4 regions of the Terrabacter sp. 2TAF16 genome follow, and region 3 is predicted to be linked to each of the others. Evidence: predicted binding sites of a transcription regulator. Region 3 holds the regulator's gene; each other region holds the start of a gene.

Region 1 (2,179 bases), on a different contig from region 3:
ACGAGGGCCGCGGACGTGACCGGGTTGCCGCGCTCGCCGTGCAGGTGGGTCGCGGTGACGAGGCGACAGAGCGCCGCCCACCCGGCACCCGGGGCGAGGCCGGTGCTGCTGCCCCGGGCCAGCACCGTGACCCGCGGGAGCCGCGGGTCGACGAGGGCGCCGCCACGGACCGGGGTGCGCACGGGACGGCTGCGCTGGCGCTCGGGGTGCTCGGGGCCGAGGGCGAGATCGACGCCGAGGACCGGCGCGACGTCGTGCTCCATGCAGGAGCGGACGAACTTCACGGCGCCGTAGAGCCCGTCGCGGTCGGTCAGGGCGAGCGCCGGCTGCCCGAACGCCGCGGCACGCTCGACGAGCTGGTGCGGCTTGGCCGTGCCGTAGCGCATGGAGTAGCCGGACGCGACGTGCAGGTGCACGAAGCTCTCGGTGCTGCCGGCCGCGCTGCTCGTGCGGCCGCTGGTGATGGTAGTGGTCATGCCGGTCGTCACCCGCTCGCCCGGCTCCTCGAGACCGGGGTGATCGACTGCGGCAGCGGGATCGTCGCAGGGACACCGAGGAGGTCCTGGACGATCTCGAGGAACATCTCGGCCTGGCGCAGCAGGTCGTCGGACTCGCGTGCGCTGATGTGACCGCCGCGGTCGATGACCGACCGGTGCGCCGAACAGGCGGCGAAGAAGGCGGCCCACTCCCCCAGCTCCGGGGCCACCCCGGGCAGCACCTGCCACACGCTGCGCGGTCGCGAACGTGGCGACGGCACGGTGCGGGCGGCGACGAGGGCCGCGGCGGCGCGCAGGGCTCCGAGGTGGGCGTCGCGATAGCGCTCGGACGCGTCGCTCGTGCGGCACGCGGTCTCGAGGGTGGTCCGGCCCCGCTCGAGCAGGTCGAGCACGGCGACCGAGATGGGTGGGCGGCGCAGGTCGTGGGCGGTGGTCATGGTGGTTCCTCTCCTCTCTCGTATCATGGGCTCAGTCGGCGACCCGGACGAGCGACCAGTGGTCGCCGCGCGGGGACTCGTCGTGGGCGAGGTCGTAGACCCCGGGCGTGAACGACCATCCCGGGCTCGCCTCGACGCGCCAGACGTGCTGCTCGCTCGCCGCGGCGACGAGCGTCTCGCCGGGACGGACCTGCGCCTCGTCGGCCTCGAGCGCGTCGTGCCACCAGGCCCGCCGCTCGCGCCACTGGGCGAGGACGCCTCGGACGACGTAGAGGCGCCCGCGCCAGATGAACGCCTCGGGCGGCGCCTCGAGGGACCCGGCCTCGGAACCCGAGGGTCCCGACGACCCGGAGTCCCGTGAGGACCTCGAGGACCCGGGCGGACAGGTCGACCTTCCGACCGGACCACCGGAGCCCACGACGGACTGCTCCTGCTGCTCCCGCTCGCGCACTCTCACCTGCACGGCGTCACTGAACCTGCGCACCACGACACGTCTCCCTCGGACACGTCGAGGCCGGACATCACGACCCAGACCACCCGCGCCCCACACGAGCGGTCCGACACCAACCGACGACTTGAACTGACAACTGACTGACAACTGACTGGCTCGGACACCGGCTCGGACCTCACCTCCCGGGCACCTCACCCGAAGAGACGACGTTCGAACACCTGTTCGATACTCGAAGCCTAACCCCTGGCGCCGACAGCCTGTCAAGACGGTCCGCGGGTCACGTCCACGCGATCCCGAGCCGCCGCAGCCGACCTCTCCGCACGCGTCCGTTTCGCCCCGCTCCGGACCGATCTGAGTACCCGTGCTCAGGTCCGTGCGGCGTCCCCGGCGACAGAGTGATGGCGCGGGTTCGGTCCGCGAACGGAGGGGCGCAGGGGTCCTGTCCGCTCACGGATCGGGCCCGTTCCGCTGCCCCCTTCCGCCGCCTGCAGCGCGCCCCGTTGCGCCACCCCCGGGAATACGGGAGCGTCAGGGACGTTGGACCTGGGCTCGGCCGACCGGTCGGGCCACAGCCGCACCGGCGCACCGGCGACCGGCGCACGACCGAAGGGGTGTCGTGGGCGCCGAGCTCATCCCCATGGCCTTCACCACCGGGTGGGGCAGCGGCATCAACGCGTACGCCGTCGTGCTCGTCCTCGGGCTGGCCGACAAGGTCTTCAACCTGAGCCAGATCCCGAACGCCTTGGCTCGCACCGACGTGCTCATCGGGGCGGGCGTCCTCTTCGTCGTCGAGA
Region 2 (2,179 bases), on a different contig from region 3:
AGGCGCGCTCGACGAGGCGCAGCGACCGCAGCCCTCGCTCGATGTGCCACTGGAGGAAGGCGGAGACGAGGCCGTTGCCCTGCCGACGGCAGCGCTCGTCGCTTGCGTCGGCGACGTCCCAGTCGCCGGTCAGCAGTGACGCGAGCAGCTCGAAGGTCTCGGGGGCGGGGGCGCTCGAGCCGGGCGGACGGCATACGGAGCACACGGCGCCGCCGGCCTGCACGTTGAAGGCCCGGTGCGGGCCCGGGGCGCCGCACTTCGCGCAGTCGACGAAGCTCGGTGCCCAGCCGGCGACGGCGAGCGAGCGCAGCAGGTAGGCGTCGAGGACGAGCCCGGCGTCGTGGGTGCGCTCGGCGAGGGAGCGCAGCGCGCCGGCGAGCAGGAGGTACTGCTGCGTCTGCGGCTCGTGCTCTTCGGTGAGCTGCAGCGCCGTCTCGAGCATCGAGGTGGCGCACGTGTAGGCGATGTAGTCACGGGCGATCGCGTCGCCGTAGGGCGCCAGGGTCTCGACCTGCGTGACGGTGTCGAGGTTGCGACCCTCGTAGCACTGCACGTCGATGACCATGCCGGGCTCGAGGCGCGACCCGAAGCGCGACTTCGTGCGGCGCACTCCCTTGGCGACGGCGCGGACCCGACCCCGCGTGCGGGTCAGCATCGTGATGATGCGGTCGGCCTCGCCCAGCTTGTGGGTGCGCAGGACGATCGCCTCGTCACGGTAGAGGGGCATGGGTCCATTGTCTCCCCCGCCGAGGCGTCGGTGGCACCGCACGCGCCGGTCTCCACGAGGTCGCCGCGAAACACCGCAACGAGTCGAACACCCGTTCGACCCGTGGGCTATCGTGGGGCCATGGACCTCTCTCTCCAGGGTTCGCTCCTCGACCTCACCGACGCGATGACGCTGCGCGACGTCGGCACCGGGAAGACCCGCCACCACCTGGCCCACGGCGCGTGGGTCGACGTCCGTCCCGGCTGGCTCGCGGCCGGCGACGAGCTCTTCACGGCCCTGCTGCGTGACGTGCCGTGGCACGCCGAGCGCCGGCAGATGTACGACTCCGTCGTCGACGTCCCCCGGCTGACGAAGTTCTACGCCGGCGACGAGAGGCTGCCCCACCCGATGCTCGTCGAGGCCCGCGACGCCCTGAGCCGTCACTACGCGCCCGAGCTCGGCGAACCGTTCGTCACGGCCGGCCTGTGCCTCTACCGCGACGGTCGCGACAGCGTCGCCTGGCACGGCGACCGCATCGGGCGCTCGCGCGACAGCGACACGATGATCGCGATCCTGTCGCTCGGTTCCGCACGCACACTCGCCCTCCGCCCTCGTGACGGCGGACCGATCCCCGGCTCGACGACAAAGAGCTTGCGCTATCCCCTGGGACATGGTGACCTCGTCGTGATGGGCGGCTCGTGCCAGCGGACATGGGACCACTCGGTGCCGAAGACGTCCGAGCCGATGGGGCCGCGCATCTCGGTGCAGTTCCGTGTAGCCGGTGTTCGCTGACAGGAGACCCACGTATGCCGTCCAGCCGCTCAGGTGGCCCCCTTCCCTTCCTCGACCACCTCGCGGCCGACTCGGCCCGCTTCCGGACCGTGCTCGCGACGGCCCCAGCGGACGCCCGCGTGCCGACGTGTCCCGACTGGGACGCCGACGACCTGCTGTGGCACCTCGGCGAGGTGCAGTGGTTCTGGGGCGAGATCGCCGAGCGCAGGCTCACCGATCCGGCCGACCTCGACGCGATGAACGCGAGCCGCGAGGAGCGTCCGGGCGACCGCGGCGGGCTGCTCGCCTTCTTCGACCGCTCGAGCGAGCGGCTTCAGCGGGTGCTCGGCGAGCTGGCGCCCGAGACGCCGCTGTGGATGTGGTACGACGAGGACCAGACCGCCGGCTACATCCGCCGTCGCCAGGCCCACGAGGCGATGGTGCACCGCGTCGACGCCGAGGTCACGGTGGGTGAGCGGACCCCGCTCGACTGTCGGCTGGCCGCCGACGGCATCGACGAGGCCCTGCGGATCATGCGCGGCCACGAGCCCGAGCCGGACCTGACGCACGTACCGGTCTCGGCGCCGGTGACGATCGCGACGGTCGATGCCATGCACGCGTGGACGGTCACTCCCGTGCGCATCACCGGCACGTGGAACGGCGACGAGATCGACGTGCAGCGCTTCCTCGTCAGCGACGGAC
Region 3 (2,179 bases):
TGAAGCCCGAGAAGTTGAGCAGCACGTCCTCCTCGGGCGAGTGCCCCTTGTAGGCGATGAGGCTGGCCCCGAGCGCGCACAGCGAGCCGACGAAGACGGTCCGCGCCGGCGTGTAGTAGTACGCGCTGATCGAGCCGAGCCAGCACGAGTGGTCGGTCTCCCACCACCACTGGTAGCCCACCGAGAGGAGCAGCATGAGGAGCAGGGCGATCATTGCGCCGCGCAGGTAGCGGTAGGTGAAGACGACGTCGCGGGTGCGGCCGGGTGCCATGGCGGTCTCCTTCGCAGGACTCACGAGTCAGAGTCTCGCGCCGTCGCGTCCGATACGCCTCCCGGACGCGACGATGCCGCCGGCGCGAGGGGCGCCGACGGCATCCGTCGTCGGGTGGGGGAGCGGCGCGTCGTCAGAGCCGGCGCAGGACCGCCGTGACCTTGCCGAGGATCGTCGCGTGGTCGCCGTCGATGGGCGAGAAGTCAGGGTTGTGCGGCATGAGCCACACGTGCCCGTCGGTGCGCTTGAACGTCTTGACCGTCGCCTCGTTGTCGAGCATCGCGGCCACGACGTCGCCGTTCTCGGCGTGCTGCTGCTGGCGCACGACGACCCAGTCGCCGTCGCAGATGGCGGCCTCGACCATCGAGTCGCCGGTGACCTTGAGCAGGAAGAGATCGCCCTCGCCCACGAGCTGCTTGGGCAGCGGGAAGACGTCCTCGACGACCTCCTCGGCCGTGATCGGCACGCCGGCGGCGATCTGGCCGAGCACCGGGACATAGGAGGCCTCGGGGCGCGCGTCGCCCGAGTCGGTCTCGGTGTCGTAGTGGTCGCCCCGTGGACGTGGCACGGTCGGGTCGCCTCCGCGGTAGCCGAGCTCCTCGGCCTTCGCGTCGGGAGAGACGACCTCGAGGGCCCGCGGCCGGTTCGGGTCGCGTCGCAGGTAGCCCTTGGCGACGAGGGCGTTGAGCTGGTGGGAGACGCTCGAAGGGCTGGCGAGGCCGACGGCGTCGCCGATCTCGCGCATGCTCGGCGGGTAGCCGCGCCGGTCGACGGAGTTGCGGATGACCTCGAGCACCCGCCGCTGGCGGACGGTGAGACCGTCGCCGGTCTCGCGATCGGGAAGCTCGGTCACGCCCATGGTGTCCCCTTCGTCGGCTCGTCAGTCCGCGTCGTGACGCTGGGTGTGGGGCCAGTGTCAGTGGTGGCTGGTGAGGTCTGTGGTGTGAGGAAAGACTACGCAGTTCGAACACAGTTGCCAAACACCTGTTCGATGCGTGTCTCGACTTCATCGAACATACGTGCTACAACTCGTACAGACGTTCTATCGAACACGTGTTCGCCAGATCAGGAGCAAGGGGAGGTCACCATGAGCGCCATCGTCCTCGAGGCCGTTCGTCAGCCGCACACCGAGGAGCCCGCGCGGTCGCAGCCGACCGGTCGGCCCCGTCTCGTCCTCGTCCCCACCGGGCCGGAGGCCGCTCGTGCGGCGCGTGCCGCGAGGCCGCCGATGCGCCTGACGCGTTTCGGTCGCCTCGTCGTGACGCTCCTCGTCGCGGGCGTCGTCTCCCTCCTCGGCGTCGGACTCGCCGGTCAGCTCGCGTCGGCCACGGGCGAGCCGCGCACGATCACGGTCCGGTCCGGCCAGACCCTGTCGGGCATCGCCGCCCGCGAGCTGCCTGAGCTCACCACGGCCGAGGGTGTCGTCGAGTTGCAGATCGCCAACGCGCTCAGCACCAGCTCGGTCCACGCCGGCCAGCAGCTCGTCGTCCCGGGTCGCTGACCCGGGGCCTCCTGGGCCGGCCGAGGACGTATGCCGTGTGTCCGGCTGCGCCCGTCCCGGCCCTTCCGATCCGCCGCGTTGGCTCCACCTTCAGCGGCTGGCGGTAGCGGCGCTTCGACCCCGCCGTTCCTGCCCCGGACGCCGCATCCCTGACCGGGGTGCGGCGTCCTGCTGTGCCCGCAGCTGCCGTTCCCGACCCCTGTGGATGACGGGCTCGAGTCCTCGGGCGCCTTGCCTAGCGTGGCTGTCCTCGGAAGGGAGCAGGGGATGCGCTACGACGTGGACACCGACGCGCTGCGCGAGGACGCCGCCTCGGTCGGCGAGGTGCTGGCGCGGGTGCGGCGGCTGAGGATCGCCGACGAGCTGCGGCCACTCGGTGGGGCGATCCCCGGTGGTCGTGTCGCCGG
Region 4 (2,179 bases), on a different contig from region 3:
CCGTGCGTGGGCTCGGTGGGCTCGGTGGGCTCGGTGGGCCCGGTGGGCTCGGTGGGCTCGGTCATGGTGTGCTCCCCTGAAGAGTTCGGTGCGTCCTGCGGTTGCGCGCGGGACGAGAGGACGATACCGGCAGCGCCGGACGTCCGCGGCCGGTTGCGATAACGCTCCGACGACGGATTCGCGTGGAACGGTTCCGGTGCCACGGGTGGCACACTGCAGTGGTGCGGATCAGCCACTTCTGGACCTTGATGGACGACGAGTTCGGCGCGGCGTATGCCGGGTCGCTCGCCCGTGACCACGTGCTGGGTGCGCTCGGCAACCGCACCGTCGTTCAGGCCCTCGCCGACGGCGAGGCGCCGCGTGCGGTGTGGGAAGCGCTGTGCGTCGACATGGACGTGCCACCGGAGCGACGTCTCGGACGTGACACCCGTGTCGCTCGGGGGGCCCAGGGCGGTCAGGCTGGTCGCTGATGCCGGCGTCGCTCGACCCCGGTCTGTCGCGGATCACGCTGCGGCACGGCGACATCACGAGCGACGCCTCGGCCGACGCCATCGTCAATGCCGCGAACCGGTCCCTGCTGGGCGGCGGCGGTGTCGACGGGGCGATCCACCGGGCAGCGGGGCCGGCTCTGCTCGCCGAGTGCCGGCTGCTCGGCGGGTGCGACACCGGCGACGCGAAGATCACCGGCGCCGGTCGGCTGCCCGTGCGGCACGTCATCCACACGGTCGGCCCGGTCTGGCGAGGGGGAGGTGACGGTGAGCCGGAGCTCCTGGCGAGCTGCTACGTGCGGTCGGTCGAGGTCGCCGACGCCGCCGGCTGCGCGGTGCTCGCCTTCCCCGCCGTCTCGTGCGGGGTCTACGGCTACCCGCTCGACGCGGCGGCGGGGGTGTCGCTCGAGGCGCTGGCGGCAGCGCTCACGGTGCACGTCGGGGTGCGCGAGGCGCGGTTCTGGCTCTTCTCCGACCCGGCGTACGCCGCGTTCGACCGGGCGCTGACGCGGCTGAGAGCGACACGCTGACCCGGGATCGGCGTGTCGTGCGGACTTCGAACACCTGTTCGGTAGTGTTCTCCACAGGTCCTGCGCCACCACCCGCATCGTCCACAGGCCGTCTCGTGGATCCTCCCGATGTCGGCGCCGGCACCTAGCGTCTGACCCGACAGCGGACCTCGCAGCACGAGGCCGTGGCCCGGGTCGAAGGTAGACGACCGCAACGCAGACGGCAGATAGGTGACCGACATGGCTTCGGTGCAGGAAAAGGACAAGGACAAGGCCCTCTCCTCGGTGATGGGCCAGATCGAGAAGAGCTACGGCAAGGGTGCGGTGATGCGCCTCGGCGACGACATCCGTCCGCCCATCGAGGTGATCCCCACCGGATCGATCGCCCTCGACGTCGCTCTCGGCATCGGCGGTCTGCCGCGCGGACGCGTCGTCGAGATCTACGGCCCGGAGTCCTCGGGCAAGACGACCGTCGCGCTCCACGCGGTCGCCAACGCGCAGAAGGCCGGTGGCATCGCGGCGTTCATCGACGCCGAGCACGCGCTCGACCCGGACTACGCGAAGAAGCTCGGTGTCGACACCGACGCCCTGCTCGTGTCGCAGCCCGACACGGGCGAGCAGGCGCTCGAGATCGCCGACATGCTGATCCGCTCGGGTGCCATCGACATCATCGTCATCGACTCCGTGGCGGCCCTCGTGCCGCGCGCCGAGATCGAGGGTGAGATGGGCGACAGCCACGTGGGCCTGCAGGCACGACTCATGAGCCAGGCGCTGCGCAAGCTCACCGGCGCCCTCAACAACACCGGCACCACGGCGATCTTCATCAACCAGCTCCGCGAGAAGATCGGCGTCATGTTCGGCTCGCCCGAGACGACGACCGGTGGCAAGGCGCTGAAGTTCTACGCCTCGGTCCGCCTCGACGTGCGTCGCATCGAGACCCTCAAGGACGGCACCGAGCCGGTCGGCAACCGCACCCGCGTCAAGGTCGTCAAGAACAAGGTCTCCCCGCCGTTCAAGCAGGCCGAGTTCGACATCCTCTACGGCCACGGCATCTCGCGTGAGGGCGGCCTCATCGACATGGGCGTCGAGCACGGCTTCGTCCGCAAGGCCGGTGCCTGGTACACCTACGACGGCGACCAGCTCGGCCAGGGCAAGGAGAACGCTCGCAACTTCCTCAAGGAC

What was found. Region 3 encodes LexA, which represses DNA repair genes until DNA is damaged. Its sites were predicted from a motif close to TCGAACANNTGTTCGA; they were not measured.
Region 1: AB4Z14_RS15305 (DUF6504 family protein) is a predicted target of LexA. The motif match lies at 1,596-1,611, and genes of this name have one in related genera.
Region 2: AB4Z14_RS07580 (alpha-ketoglutarate-dependent dioxygenase AlkB) is a predicted target of LexA. The motif match lies at 811-826, and genes of this name have one in related genera.
Region 4: recA (recombinase RecA) is a predicted target of LexA. The motif match lies at 1,045-1,060, and genes of this name have one in related genera.

Annotation. Positions count from the first base shown of each region.
Region 1 is NZ_JBFRFZ010000009.1:129,263-131,441, reverse strand. It holds gene AB4Z14_RS15315 (DNA polymerase III subunit alpha) at 1-476, opposite strand, end outside; gene AB4Z14_RS15310 (SAV_6107 family HEPN domain-containing protein) at 485-934, opposite strand; gene AB4Z14_RS15305 (DUF6504 family protein) at 966-1,397, opposite strand; gene AB4Z14_RS15300 (DUF4126 domain-containing protein) at 2,002-2,179, shown strand, end outside.
Region 2 is NZ_JBFRFZ010000005.1:71,061-73,239, forward strand. It holds gene recO (DNA repair protein RecO) at 1-727, opposite strand, end outside; gene AB4Z14_RS07580 (alpha-ketoglutarate-dependent dioxygenase AlkB) at 848-1,498, shown strand; gene AB4Z14_RS07585 (maleylpyruvate isomerase family mycothiol-dependent enzyme) at 1,513-2,179, shown strand, end outside.
Region 3 is NZ_JBFRFZ010000007.1:164,610-166,788, reverse strand. It holds gene AB4Z14_RS12775 (hypothetical protein) at 1-295, opposite strand, end outside; gene lexA (transcriptional repressor LexA) at 405-1,130, opposite strand; gene AB4Z14_RS12765 (LysM peptidoglycan-binding domain-containing protein) at 1,359-1,772, shown strand; gene AB4Z14_RS12760 (hypothetical protein) at 2,040-2,179, shown strand, end outside.
Region 4 is NZ_JBFRFZ010000005.1:128,655-130,833, reverse strand. It holds gene AB4Z14_RS07850 (DUF3352 domain-containing protein) at 1-65, opposite strand, end outside; gene AB4Z14_RS07845 (DUF3046 domain-containing protein) at 222-470, shown strand; gene AB4Z14_RS07840 (O-acetyl-ADP-ribose deacetylase) at 470-1,018, shown strand; gene recA (recombinase RecA) at 1,238-2,179, shown strand, end outside.